Regions from separate parts of the Embleya sp. NPDC005575 genome, predicted to be linked through region 2. Evidence: riboswitches for the same ligand, from Rfam matches in the RefSeq annotation. Region 2 holds a riboswitch; each other region holds the start of a gene.
The links. A riboswitch is a leader RNA that binds a small molecule or an ion and turns the genes downstream of it on or off. The one in region 2 is predicted to bind thiamine pyrophosphate.
Positions count from the first base shown of each region.

Region 1: linked by a shared signal. The riboswitch ahead of ABZS54_RS24775 (cytosine permease) and the one ahead of thiC (phosphomethylpyrimidine synthase ThiC) in region 2 are both predicted to bind thiamine pyrophosphate.
Region 3: linked by a shared signal. The riboswitch ahead of ABZS54_RS32545 (GNAT family N-acetyltransferase) and the one ahead of thiC (phosphomethylpyrimidine synthase ThiC) in region 2 are both predicted to bind thiamine pyrophosphate.
Region 4: linked by a shared signal. The riboswitch ahead of thiO (glycine oxidase ThiO) and the one ahead of thiC (phosphomethylpyrimidine synthase ThiC) in region 2 are both predicted to bind thiamine pyrophosphate.

Region 1 covers NZ_JBEXCV010000079.1:27,943-31,406, forward strand. Annotated here, with positions in the region: gene ABZS54_RS24765 (alpha/beta fold hydrolase) at 1-53, opposite strand, end outside; gene ABZS54_RS24770 (CHAT domain-containing protein) at 348-1,550, shown strand; TPP riboswitch at 1,612-1,752, shown strand; gene ABZS54_RS24775 (cytosine permease) at 1,748-3,115, shown strand; gene ABZS54_RS24780 (hypothetical protein) at 3,204-3,464, opposite strand, start outside.
Region 2 covers NZ_JBEXCV010000009.1:34,523-37,986, forward strand. Annotated here, with positions in the region: gene thiC (phosphomethylpyrimidine synthase ThiC) at 43-1,824, opposite strand; TPP riboswitch at 1,816-1,924, opposite strand; gene ABZS54_RS05000 (hypothetical protein) at 1,976-2,176, opposite strand; gene tenA (thiaminase II) at 2,307-2,972, opposite strand; gene ABZS54_RS05010 (cupin domain-containing protein) at 3,102-3,419, opposite strand.
Region 3 covers NZ_JBEXCV010000135.1:1,903-5,366, forward strand. Annotated here, with positions in the region: gene ABZS54_RS32535 (helix-turn-helix transcriptional regulator) at 96-935, shown strand; gene ABZS54_RS32540 (DUF397 domain-containing protein) at 919-1,134, shown strand; TPP riboswitch at 1,244-1,416, shown strand; gene ABZS54_RS32545 (GNAT family N-acetyltransferase) at 1,716-2,327, shown strand; gene ABZS54_RS32550 (SRPBCC family protein) at 2,530-3,018, shown strand; gene ABZS54_RS32555 (alpha/beta hydrolase) at 3,132-3,464, opposite strand, start outside.
Region 4 covers NZ_JBEXCV010000033.1:38,756-42,219, reverse strand. Annotated here, with positions in the region: gene thiE (thiamine phosphate synthase) at 1-270, opposite strand, end outside; gene ABZS54_RS14320 (Rv2175c family DNA-binding protein) at 281-646, opposite strand; gene ABZS54_RS14315 (FAD-dependent oxidoreductase) at 716-1,900, opposite strand; TPP riboswitch at 2,015-2,127, shown strand; gene thiO (glycine oxidase ThiO) at 2,122-3,300, shown strand; gene thiS (sulfur carrier protein ThiS) at 3,297-3,464, shown strand, end outside.

The DNA of each region.
Region 1 (3,464 bases), on a different contig from region 2:
GCGACCGCACGAGCGCGCACACGAGCGCGTGAACGCATGCGGAATTGACCCATGAGGGTCTCCTGACGTCATGGTCGGGGCGTGGCCCGACCCACGAGAAAGCATGGTGAAGCGACGCCCGGGGACGGCGTCTGAAGGTGACTCACGAGTAAGTTACGCGCCGGTAAATCAGGACGGAAGAGGCACGAGGCACTCCACCGCGCGAGGTTTTGTCGGCGGGGTGGCGACGACGACGGTCGCGACGAGGGGTGGAGCCGGGGCGGGCTCGGGGGTTTCTCGACCGCGGCATCGGTGAGTGCCGCTCCCCGCCCCGGTACCGTGGTGCCGGCCGGCGGGGGCAAGCGGGGGTGAGCGTGGAGGACGTCGACGCGGAGACGCGGCGGGCGTGGGAACGGGGCGAGCGCGGTCGGGCTCGGTGTGCCGAGGCGCTGAGCGCGCAGTCGACGGACGAGGGTCCGGACACCGTGCGCGAGTTGTTCGCGGAGGCGATCGAGTTGCTGACCGACGCGCTCGGCGCGCTGGACGGGGCCGATACGCGCTGGCCGGAATTCGCCTACGCGGCGGGCATCGGGTACGCCGCGAGCGCGGCACCGACCGGTGATCGGCGGGCCTGGGACCAGGCGCGGATCTGCTTCCGGCGCGCGCACCGGGCCGCACCGGCGGATGCCCACCTGCTCCGGGCCGCCGCGCAGGTGGCCGCGGCCCGGATCGGCCTCGACCCGCGCGGCACGCCGTGGCGCACCCTCCTCCACCCGCCGTCGGCCGGTGAGATCGCCGCCGCTCTCGGCCGACTCGGCACCGATGCGCTGGTGCAACTCGTACCGGGAGCCGCGGTGCTGAGCGGCGCCGACGGCACGACACGGGTGCTCGACCTGCCCGAGCTCGACTACGGCCTGGACCTGGCCGAGGGCGACCGGGAGAACTGGGCCGACATGCTCGACGCGCTGTGCGAATGGGCCTGGACCGCGGTGATGGAACCGGTACTGACCGCGCTGCCCGGCTCGTTCGGCCGCGCACCGTCCCTGGTCCTGCTGCCCGCCGGACCGTTCGGCATGGTGCCATGGCATGCGGCCTGGGCGCTCGTCGACGGCCGCCGTCGGCATGCGCTCCAGGACGCGCAGATCTCCTACATCGGCGCGCCGCGCTTGCTGTGCGAGGTCGCCGCGCGGCCGGTGAGCGTGCCGGCCCGGCGGTACCCGATCGAGATCGGCCGGGCCGCCGGCGACCCGATCGCTTTCGCGCCGGCCGGCGGTCACGACGAGACCTGGCGGGTGGTCGCCGAGTACCTGACGGCCGGCTCCCACACGGTGGTGTCGACGCTGTGGCCGGTGGACGACACGACTACCGCGCTGGTGCTGTACATGGCCCACCACTACCTCGACCGCCGTGACCTGTCCCCGGCCCAGGCCGTCCGCATCGCGCAGCTGTGGCTGCGCGACCCCAAGCGCGGCATCCCGGCCGCGATGCCGGTCGAACTGGCCGCCCGGGCCCGCGCGATCGTGCCGGACGACCTGACCGGCTGGGCGGGATTCACCCACTCGGGATGCTGAGCGCGAGCGTGCGTTTCCCCACCCCGCCTTCCCAAGCGACCCGCGAGGCGCGTACTGTTCGCCACGCCATCGCGGGAGCTCGGACCAACCGGGCTGAGAGGGCGGCATGGGGTGTCGGCGTCGAGCCGGCGCGCCCGGGGCCACCGACCGCTTGAACCTGACCGGGTAATGCCGGCGTAGGGAGAGCAGGTAGAGCCATGTCGGCTCCAGTCATCGACGACGCACGCCCCGAGGTGCCGCACGCCGGCGCCGAGGCACCCCTGATCCTGGATACCGCACCGCCCCGCACCCTGGGATTCCGCGACCAGGCGGCGTTCTGGGCCAACCTCGGCGTGAGCCTGCTCGGCTTCTCCGGCGCCCTGTACGTGCTGGCCCCGGTCGGCTATCCGCAACTGTCGATGGTCGCCGCGATCGTCGCGGCCGTCGGCGGCACGCTGATCGGCACGCTCATGGTCGCGGTCGCCGGCATCCCCGGCGCCCGCAGCGGTGCGCCCGCGATGACCGTGCTGCGCGGCCTGTTCGGCACGAAGATCTCGTACGTCCCGACGGTGTTCAACATCGTCCAGTGCATCGGCTGGGGCACCTTCGAGCTGCTGGTGATCTCGATCGGCATCGAGGCGATGACCGACGGCGACGGCCCGCACTGGTTGTACATCGTCGCCGCCGGCACGGTCACCACGGCGATGACGCTGCGCCCGTTGGGCATGCTGCGGATCCTGCGCCGCTACGTGACGATCGCGGTGGGCATCGCGATGCTCTACTTCTCGATCCAGCTGTGGCGCGAGGGCCTGCCGCCGATGACCGAGGGTTCGTGGTCCGGGTTCTTCCCGGCGATGGACGCGGCGCTCGCGGTCGCGGTCTCCTGGGTCCCGCTCGCGTCCGACTACACCCGCCACTCGCGCGGCACCAAGCCCGCGTTCTGGGCCGCGTTGAGCGGCTTCTCGATCACCAGCATCTGGTGCTACCTGCTCGGCCTGGTCGCCCTCGCCCAGGTGGGCGGCGACCCGGACAAGATCTTCGACTCGTTCCTGGGCGTCACCGCCGGGTGGGTGTTCTTCGCCGTCCTGGTCGTGCGCGAGGTGGACCAGAGCTTCGCCAACGTCTACAGCACCGCGATGTCCATCCAGAACCTCGCACCGCGTGTGGACCGCCGGGTGCTCTGCCTGGGCGTGGGCGCGCTGGTCACCGCGTTCGCGCTGATGGTGAACGACTTCGACACCTACGCGAGCTTCCTGTCGCTGATCGGCTCGATCTTCATCCCGCTGCTGGGCGTACTCGCGGTGGACCTGTTCGCCGGGCGCGGTCGGTCCGGCTGGGACCTGGGCGACCACGCGCCGGCCCGCGCGGTGATGATCGCGCCGTGGGCGCTGGGCTTTTGCATGTACCAGCTGATCAACCCGGGTTCGGTCGAGTGGTGGGCGACGTTCTGGGGCAACATCCAGGACGCGCTGCACATCCACGCGCAGGTGTGGACCTCGGCCTCACTGTTCTCGTTCGCGCTCGCGGGCGCGACCGCGTATCTCGCGGTCGCGTGGGACCGGCGGCGGGCGGTCGCGGCGCGTTGAGGTGGACCGGCCGCGTCGGTCGGGTGCCTCCTCCCGACGCGGCCGTGATCCACCCGCGGAACCTGCCGGTACTGGTCCGCTCCGCCGATCAGGGCAGCTTCACCACGGTCCCGCTGCCGGACGTCCGGGACACGCCCTGATCCGTCGGGCCGAAGGCCGAGACAAGATCCGGGGCCGACCAGCGGCGCATGTCGACGGGTGCGGTATCGGAGGGGCCCGGGTAGAGGCGGTACAGGGTGCCCGAACCGGCGATCGGGACGTCGCCGTGCACCAGGGCCACGAACGCGCGGCCGGCGGCGAGTTGTTCGGCTGGGTCGAGGTGTATCGCGGTACCGCCGACGCCTTCGCG
Region 2 (3,464 bases):
GGGAACCACCGTGCCCCCGAGACGTCGTCCGGCACGCGAAGGTCAGTCGGCCAGCGGCAGATAAACCCGGTTGCCCGCGGCCGCGAACTCCGCCGACTTGGCCCGCATCCCGGCCTCGGCATCCACCTCGGTCGTCCCGACGGCAGCCCCGGCCCCGTCGCCGTGCTCGGCACGGATGCCGTGCGAAATCCGCATCGAACAAAACTTCGGCCCACACATCGAGCAGAAGTGGGCCGTCTTGGCCGGCTCCGCCGGAAGCGTGGCGTCGTGGTAGGCCCGCGCGGTGTCCGGGTCCATCGCCAGGTCGAACTGATCCTGCCAACGGAACTCGAAGCGGGCATCGGAGAGCGCGTCGTCCCACGCCTGCGCACCCGGGTGGCCCTTGGCGAGGTCCGCCGCGTGGGCCGCGATCCGGTAGGCGATCACGCCCGCCTTGACGTCGTCCCGGTCGGGCAGGCCCAGATGCTCCTTCGGCGTCACGTAGCACAGCATCGCGGTGCCCCACATGCCGATCATCGCCGCGCCGATCGCCGACGTGATGTGGTCGTATCCGGGGGCGACGTCCGTGGTCAACGGGCCGAGCGTATAGAACGGCGCCTCGTCGCAGATGCGTTGCTGGAGGTCGACGTTCTCCTTGATCTTGTGCATGGGCACATGGCCCGGGCCCTCGATCATCACCTGCACGTCCATCGACCGGGAGATCCGGCCCAGTTCGCCCAGCGTCTCCAACTCGGCGAACTGCGCCGCGTCGTTGGCGTCCGCGATGGATCCCGGACGCAGCCCGTCGCCGAGCGAGTAGGTCACGTCGTACGCGCGCAGGATCTCGGTCAGTTCGGCGAAGTGCGTGTAGAGGAAGTTCTCTTGATGGTGGGCCAGGCACCACGCCGCCATGATCGAGCCGCCCCGCGAGACGATCCCGGTCTTGCGCCGCGCGGTCAGCGGCACGTAGCGCAGCAACACGCCGGCATGCACCGTCATGTAGTCCACGCCCTGCTCGCACTGCTCGATCACGGTGTCCCGGTACAGCTCCCAGGTGAGTTCCTCGGGCTTGCCGTTCACCTTCTCCAGCGCCTGGTAGAGCGGCACCGTACCGATCGGGACCGGCGAGTTGCGCACGATCCACTCGCGTGTGGTGTGGATGTCCTTGCCGGTGGACAGGTCCATCACGGTGTCCGCACCCCACCGGATCGCCCACACCAGCTTGTCGGTCTCCTCCTCGATCGAGGAGGTCACCGCCGAGTTGCCGATGTTCGCGTTGACCTTGACCAGGAAGTTCTTGCCGATCACCATCGGCTCGATCTCGGGGTGGTTGATGTTCGCGGGCAACACCGCACGACCGGCGGCAATCTCGTCCCGGACCAGCTCGGGCGCCAAGCCCTCGCGGATCGCCACGAACTCCATCTCCGGGGTGACCAGCCCGCGTCGCGCGTAGGCGAGTTGGGTCACCGCCTCGGAACCGGACGCGCGCCTGGGTCGGGCCCCGGCACCCGGCACCGCGAATCCGGCCGGCGTCAGCGCGCCGATCCGGCCGTCGTAGCGGGCGGTGTCGCCGCGCTCCTCGATCCAGGCCTCCCGCAGCGCGGGCAGGCCGCGCCGCACATCCACCTCGAAGGCGGGGTCGGTGTACGGGCCCGAGGTGTCGTACAGGCGAACCGTCTCGCCGTTGGTCAGATGCACCGTGCGTACCGGAACGCGCAGGTCCTCGCGCGATCCGGCGACATAGCCGCGGTGGTGGGCGGGGGCAATCGGTCCGCTGGTGACCGTCCGTGCGGCGGCCGGGTCGGCCGTCGGGGCAGCGGGCAGCGAAGTGTTTTGCGAGGTCATGGAAAGGCTCCCTACGCCGGCATTACCCGGTCAGGTTCTGCGGTCGGCGCGGCCTCAGCGCCCTCTCAGCCCGGTGCCCCGAGCTCCCGTGTATCTCCGCGTGGTGCGCCCCCCACCCTGGCACACCGACCGCCGCACGACCAGCACCGGTTCAGCCGAGCGGGTCGCGCGGCCCGCGGCCGACCACCGCGGTGCGCGCGAGCACGACCATCCCGATCGTGACGCACAGCCCGACGACGCCTTTGACGATGAGCATCAGGAAGGCCGAGAACAGCCAGATCAGCAACCAGCACAGCAGGACCAGCACGAGCACCGGTCCGCCGATGCGTGCCCAGCGCGGCCATGTCTCCATCGTCCAACCCCCAGTCACGCGAACCCGCGAGACGTGCACACCCGGGAAGCACATTCCCCGGGAGGACACGCCGTACCCGGGTGGACCGGTTCCGGTCCGTCCGGGAACGATCCGGTCCGCCCGGACCCGCTCAGACCGGCCAGCGCTCGCCGCGCCACGCGGCGTCCCAGAACATCCACTCGTAGCGCGCCGTCGTGGTGAAGTGCTCAATCATCCGAGCCCGTTCGGTCGCCGAGAGGTCCTCGCCGATCCGGTCCACCAGGTCGAGCACCGCGCGCACCGTCGCCTGGAACTCCTCGGCGCCGTAGGTGGCGATCCAGCGCCCGTACAGCTCGTCGGGCGAGCCCTTGGCCAGCAGTGCGTCGCCCACTCGGGCGTAGATCCAGTAGCAGGGCAGCACCGCCGCCACACCCTCGGCGAACGAGCCGTTGTGCACCGTGGCGAGCAGATAGCTGACGTACGCCCGAGTGCTCGGCAACACCGGCTCGGTCGCGGTGGCGTCGGCCACCGAGCTGCCGAAGTCGACCATGAAGCCCTCGTGCAGCGAACGCTCGGCGGCGATCGCGCCGGCCGCGTCGCCCGCGAACTGCACGGTCGTTGCCTCGTCCGGCGCCTTGGCCGCACACACCGCCAGCGCCTTCGCGTAGTCGCGTAGGTAGTGCGAGTCCTGCACGACATAGTGCCGGAACGCCTCGCGCGGCAACGTGCCGTCGGTCAGTCCGTGGATGAACGGGTGGTCGAGGATCGCCGCGTAGACGTCCTCGATGGCAGCCCAGAGTTCGTCGCGCAGCGTCATCGGATGTACTCCCCGTCGTCGGATCCCGAGATCCGATCGCTGGATCCCCAGGTGCGATTGTCGTACATGCGTGCGGGCCGCCCACAGGTGTGCCCACCGCCGGCCGCCCCTCGCGCCCGGCCCTCGCCCTCAGCCCTCCGGTGGCGAGAAGAACACCAGGACCCGCAGCGCTTCGGTGATCCGGTGGAAGCGGTGTGGCACCTGCGCCGGTACGTACACGATGCTGCCGCGCGCCACGGCCGTGGACTCGTCGCCGACGGTGAGCGTGGCCCGGCCGCTGATCACCACATACGCCTCGTCCTGGTTGTGCGGCTTCTGGGTGTCGCTCTCGCCCGGCTCAAGCGCGTACAGGCCCATCGAGAAGTTCCGTTCGCTGAGAAATTTCAGGTACGCACCCTGCTCGAACGCGCGCTCCGCGTCCAGATCATCGAGCCGAAAGACCTTCATGTGACCAACTCCTTACCGACACGTGCACACTTTCTGCCGGGGCTC
Region 3 (3,464 bases), on a different contig from region 2:
ATCGGGATTCGCGCGTATCGCATCACTTTCAACCGTTACGTTGATCTCGGGCCGGGGCCGACCCTGACGTTGCGTACGAAGCGGAGTGATGATCCATGCCACGCAGGAATCTGGACCCCTACAAGTCACCAAGGGCCTTCTACGCCTCGGAGTTGCTCCGACTGCGCGAGGCCGCGGGGCTGACCCAGGCCCAGCTCGCCGAGCACGTGTTCTGCCACGATTCGAACATCGCCCACTTCGAATCGGGTAAGCGGCGGCCTCTGGTGGAGACCTCGAAGATGTTCGACGAGGTGTTCGACACCGGCGAGCACCTCCAGCGCCTCTGCGCGTTGGCCCGCCGGTCCGGGCACGCCGAATACTTCGCGGACGCGGCGGAGTTGGAGGAGCGCGCGCTGACGATCAGCGAGTACTCACCGATGCTGGTACCGGGCTTCCTGCAAACCGAGGCGTACGCACGCGCATTCACCAAGTCCGCTCGCCCCTTCACCGCCGAGGACGAAATCGAAGAACTCGTGCGAACGCGCATGGAGCGAGCGCGGCTGCTGGACAGGCAACGCCCTCCCAGAATCTGGGAGATCATCCACGAGGCTGCGCTGCACGTCGTCGTGGGGTCGCCCGAGATCATGCACGAACAATTGCTGGCCATCGTCGAGGCCGGCAGAAGTCGCCGCTACCTGGTGCAAGTGCAGCCGTTCACCGACGGCCCGCACCCGTTCATGACGGGCGTCGTCTCCTTGATGTCCTTCGCGGATGCCTCACCTGTCGTATACGTCGAGGGCGCTTACACGGGCCAGCTGATCGACGATCCGACCGTGGCCGGGAGCTATCAGAAGGCATACGATCTGGCCAGAGCGGCCGCGCTCTCGCCGACGGCTTCCCTGGTCCTGATCGAATCCGCAGCGAAGGGTTTCGCAACCGATGAGCATCGCACGTGACCTGAGCATGGCCCGCTGGCGCAAGTCCTCCTACACCAATGCTGATGGCGGTAACTGCGTCGAGGTAGCCGGCGGCCTGCCCGGCGTCGTCCCGGTCCGCGACAGCAGGGTCCCCGACAGCCCCATGCTGGTCTTCGCGAACGACGGCTGGTCGGCCTTGTTGTCCGACATCGGGCACAGCGCTCACACGGCCCACTGACAACGGTTGGGGTCCCGAGGCTCAATAGCCCCGGGACTCCAACCTCGTCCCACTTTCGGCCGACCCCTTGGCGAGGCTTTTGTCCAGGAGTATGGTGGTTAGTGGCCTACGGGGCGAGCGAGGGAGTTCGATCGATCAGTGGTTGGCCTTGGAGATGGGAGCTTCGGCTCAAGCCAAGGTCGGGTGGTCGGGCTGAGAGGCGTGAAGGTCGAATGGACCGGAACGCGACCCCTAGCACCTGATCCGGACAATGCCGGCGCAGGGAGCCCACCTCGTAGGTCCTTTTCGCGCGTACGTCCGCCCGGTCACCGGGCCCGACGAACGCGCGTTCGCTTGTCTTCACCGGAGTTGTAGTACTCGCGCCGGCCACCGCCAACCATCGTTTGCGTTGTGGCGAGCGAACCTTCCAGTGAGCCCCCACGCGCCGTCAGTCGATGGGGGTGGCGAGTTCGTACACGACCTCCAGGTACGCCGCGGCAACCGCGCTCAGACCGGTGCGCGGCCCGACGCGGACGGCGGGTAGTCCCGGACGGCGAACAATGGCATTGCCCGGTCGAGCGCGCGCCCACCACCCTGGGCACATGCAGCGAGACGCACGCGAAACCGACGACGCATCCGGGCCCCACCCCCTCCCCGACATCCACGTACGCGCCGCCGAACCGGCGGACGGACCCGCGCTGACCCGGATCGACCACGACACCTGGAGCACGCGGGTCACCCCTACGCCGCCCCTGCCGCCGGCACGCCCGTTCTTCGACCCCGACACCCCGCCGGCAAACGTGCTGGTCGCGTACGAGGGGTCGGAGGTACGCGGCTTCGTCAAGATACGTCCGTCCCGGATGGCCGCCAGTGGGCACGTCCAATACATCCACGGCTTCGCGGTGGATCCCGCCCATCAGGGCCGTGGCATCGGCGTCCTGCTGCTGACCGCCGCCCGCGCGGAGGCCGTTCGCCGCAGCGCCCGACGGATCACGCTGCACGTGCTGGGGACCAACTCCCGCGCGTGGCGGCTGTACGAGAAGTGCGGATACACGGTCGAGGGCATCGCCAAAGGCGAGTTCCTGCTCGACGGCCGCTACGTGGACTCGGTGTCGATGGCGCTGGAGCTGGAGCCGGCGGCGGCGCTCGACCCGGTGGGGAACACAGCGGAGGAGGGTGACGCCGGCACACCCCCGAGCGCGGATCGTCCGTAGGGCGAAGCCGGGGACGGGTGCCCGCCCGCTTCGGGGTGCGTGATCGGCCGATCGGACGACGTCCGCGTGGTTCCGTCGCGTCCTTCGGCGTGGCGTGCGCGCGGTGCCGGACTGCCGGGCCGAGCCGGCGGATAGTGGAACGAAGGCGATCCCCGGCACCGGTCGCGCCCGCGTCCGCTGCCGCACCCTTGGGAGAAACCCCGTGTCCGATATCCAGTTCACCTACGTCATGTACATCCGCACCACCCCCGAGGAGTTGTGGCGCGCACTGACCGACCGGGCCGAGATCAGCCGCTACTTCGACGGCTCGGGACCGGAATCGGACTGGCAGGTCGGCTCGCCGGTCCGCTGGTGGATGTCACCGCGGACGGCACCGCGTGACGCCGGCCAGGTGGTGCTGGCGGCCGAACCGCCTCGTCGACTGGCGTACACGTGGCACAACTACGAGCCCGAGATCGGTGAGATGTTCGGCTGGAGCGCGGAACAACTCGCCGAACACCGCCGTGAGCCGATCTCCCGGGTCTCCTTCGACCTGGTACCGCTGGGCGAGGTGGTCGCGCTGCGCGTCCTGCACGAGGGCTTCGCGCCGGATTCCGAGATACTCAAGAGCATCCGCGAGGGCTGGCCGATGATCCTGTCCAACCTCAAGACGGTGCTGGAAACCGGCGAGACCCTACGCTTCGGCGCCTAGCACCGGTCGGCGAATACGGAGATGTCCGTGTCGGCGGGAGGAATTCGGGGCGCCGATCGCGGCCCGAGGCGTGAGGGGTGAGTGAACGTCGCGGCGCGGGAGAAGTCGACCGGTCAGTGGGCGGGGTCGCGGGGGTGGACCGGGTCGGCGACCTTGGCGGGCGTGCGCAGGAAGGACCTGGTCACCTCGGTGAAGGCTTGGGGCTCGGCGGCGTGGATCAGGTGGCCGGCCGGGATGGTGACCACCCGGGCGTCGGAAAGACGGCGGGTCCACTCGGTGACACGGTCCTGCGGAATATGGCTCGCCGAGCCGCCGGCAACGACGAGGGTGGGGGCGGTGATTCGGGCCAGGCGCTCCCACCACACGGGATCGGGAGTGTCGACCTGCTTGCGGACGGCGACGACCATGTCCCAGTCGAAGCCGAGTTCGCCCTCGGGCCGCGTCGG
Region 4 (3,464 bases), on a different contig from region 2:
CAGGTGCAGTACGTCGGGGCCGATCGTGTGCGCGACGTCCGCGCGGTCGTTGACCGCGAGCAGCGTGCCGTGCCGGCGGCAGGCGTCCGCGAACACCTCCAGGTATGCGAGTTCGGGGCGGGCCTCCAAGCCCTTCTGCCGCAGCTGCACGATGTCCACGCCCGCGCCCAGCACCGCGTCCAGGAACGCGGGCAGGTCGCCCTGGCGCTCCCGGGCGTCGGTGCACAGGTACAGACGGGCGGCGGCCAACCGTTCCTGACGGCTCGTCATCCGCGCGGCCTCAGATCGCCAGTGCCTGGGCGCGGCGACGCACCTCGGTCATCCGGTTCTCCTGCAGCGCCTGCACCGGCGTGCCCGGGAGCGTGTCGTCCGGAGTGAACAGCCACTCCAGCGCCTCCTCGTCGGTGAAGCCCGAGTCCGCGAGCAGGGTCAGCGTGCCGACCAGGCCCTTGACGATGTTGCCGCCCTGGAAGAAGTCGGCGGGCACCTGAAGGGCCCGGTGCTCGCCGCGGCGCACGGCCAGGAACTTGCGCTCCTTGAGCTGCTGGCGGACCTTCAGGATGTCCACGCCGAGGATCTCGGCGATGTCGGGGAGTGTCACCCAGGCGGGGACGAGGGCTTCTGTTTTGGCGTCGATCTCGCTCACCCGGCCAAGTTTAGGTTCCGCATCCGGTGCCGGCCGCCGGCGCCCGGAGGTGGGGCGGGCGAGTGGTGGTCAGCGCGCGACCGACTTGAGCGGGTTCTCCGGGTCGACGAACCGCTCCCGATCCACCGGGGTGCCCAGTTGCACGAGCTTGCGGCCCTGGGCCAGGTCGCGCGGCCGGCCCACGGCGAGCAGCGCCACCAGCCGGTCGTCGGCGAACCAGCCCGCGGTCCACTTGCCGTCCTCGTCCGCGCCCCGGAAGACCAGTTCGTCGCTCCCGCCGTGCCGGCCCACGTACTGGACCATCCGGCCGAACTGGTCGGACCAGAAGTAGGGGACCGGGTCGTACGCCTGGTCGCCGCCGAGCAGGTTGGCCACCAGCACGCGCGGTGCCTGGAGCGCGTTGTCCCAGTGCTCGACGTTCATCCGGGTGCCGTACCGGGCGGACGGGAAGTCCACGCAGTCGCCGACCGCGTACACCCCGGGCACCGAGGTGGCCAGGTGCTCGTCCACCTCGACGAAGCCGCGCTCGTTGCGGACCACGTCGGAGCCCGCCAGCCACTCGGTTGCCGGGCGCACCCCGATGCCGACCACGACCGCGTCGGCGGGCAGCCGTCGGCCGTCGGTCAGGTGCACCGCGCCCGCCTCCAGGCGGTCCACCCGCGCGCCCAGCAGCAGTTCCACGCCGGCCTCGGCGTACCACGGCACGAACCGCTCACCGACGGCGTTCGGGAAGGGTCCGGCGAGCGGGGTGTGCAGGGCCTCGACCACGGTGGTCGGGCAGCCGGCCGCGGCCGCGGCGGTGGCCACCTCGGCGCCGACCCAGCCCGCGCCGACGATCACCACGTGCGCGCCGGGCACCAGTGCGGCGCGCAGCGCGCGGGCGTCGTCGATGGTGCGCAGCACGTGCACGCCGGGAACCTCGGCCGCGCCGGGCAGGTCGAGCACACGCGAGCCGGTCGCGATCACCAATCGATCGAAGGCGATCGGCCCCGCGTCGGTGTCCACCGCGCCCGGGCGCAGTCCGGTCGCGGTCCGGCCGAACAGCACCTCGGTCTCCAGTGCGGCCCAGTCCGCCTCGAAGGAGGTGTCGTCGGTCTTGCCGGCGAGCACCTCCTTCGACAGCGGCGGGCGGTCGTACGGCGCGTGCGCCTCGGCCCCGAGCAGGGTGACGCGACCGGTGTACCCCTGGTCCCGCAGCGCCACCACGGTTTGCAGGCCGGCCATGCCGGCACCCACGACGAGCACGTTGTCCATGCAGGGCACCCTATGACGCGACTCGGCGCCGCCGACGAGCAGGGTCTTGACTCAGTCAAGGACATCTCGGCGCACTCGGGCGCCCCCGGGACACCCGAAACCGGTGTCGTAGTGTGGAGAGGTCACGGGAGCCCGGTGAGACCGGGCTGAGAGGGGGGCTGCGAGCCCCCGACCGTCCGAACCTGATCCGGGTCATACCGGCGAAGGGAGTTCCTCTCACCATGTCGAGCCCCACCATGTCCGAGCACCCCACCGACGTCGTCGTGGTCGGCGCGGGAGTCGTCGGACTGTCTGTCGCCTGGCGCGCGCGCACCCGGTACGGGCTCACGGTCACCGTCGTCGATCCGGCCCCGGGCCGGGGTGCCTCGCACGCCGCGGCCGGCATGCTCACCCCCGTCTCCGAACTCCAGTACGGCGAGGAGAGCCTGCTCCGGCTGAGTATCGAATCGGCGCGGCGCTACCCCGAGTTCGCGGCCGAACTGACCGAGGCCGCGGACCTGCCCTCGGGTTACCACGCATGCGGCACGATCGCGGTCGCGCTGGACGCGGACGACCGGGCCGTACTCAAGGACCTGCACGCCTATCAGCAGCGGCTCGGTTTGCAGTCGTCGTGGCTGACCAGCCGCGAGTGCCGTCGGCTCGAACCGATGTTGTCCCCGGCGATCACCGGCGGCCTGCACGTCGAGGACGACCACCAGATCGACAACCGCCGGCTGGTCGCGGCACTGCTCGTGGCCTGCGCGCGGGCCGGCGTCGTCTTCGTGCGCGAGAGCGTCGAGCGGATCCTGGTCGCCGGCGAGCGCGCGCACGGCGTGCGAACGGCCGGCGGACGCGACCTGATCGCCGATCAGGTGCTGCTCGCGGCGGGCTGCCGCTCGGCGCTCGTCCCGGGCCTGCCCCCCGAGGCGATCCCGCCGGTGCGGCCGGTCAAGGGCGAGATCCTGCGACTGAAGGTGCCGCCGGCGCTGCTGCCGCTGCTGTCCCGCAACGTCCGGGGCGTGGTCAAGGGCGGCAGCATGTACCTGGTCCCGCGCGCGGACGGCGAACTGGTGATCGGCGCGACCGAGCACGAACTCGGCCACGACACCGAGGTGACCGCGGGCGGCGTGTACGAACTCCTGCGCGACGCGCACGAACTCGTCCCCGGCATCACCGAGCTGCCGCTGGTCGAGACGCTCGCCGGGCTGCGCCCCGGCAGCCCGGACAACGCGCCGATCATTGGCCGCTCCGCGCTGCCCGGCCTGGTGGTGGCGACCGGCCACTACCGGCACGGCATCCTGCTCACCCCGATCACCGCCGACACCGTGGCCGAGGTCCTCGCACACGGCACCACCCCCGAACTCGTCGCGCCCTTCGGGCCCGACCGCTTCGCGACCGCCGCCCGGAAGGTGATGGCATGAACGACATCGAGGTCCGCGTCAACGGTGACCGGCGCCATGTCGCGACCGGCACCACCGTCGCCGAACTCGTGGCCACGCTGACCACCGCAGCCAAGGGCGTCGCGGTCGCGGTGGACGAGTCGGTGGTGCCGCGCGGGGCGTGGGCCCGGACCGTGCTCGACGCG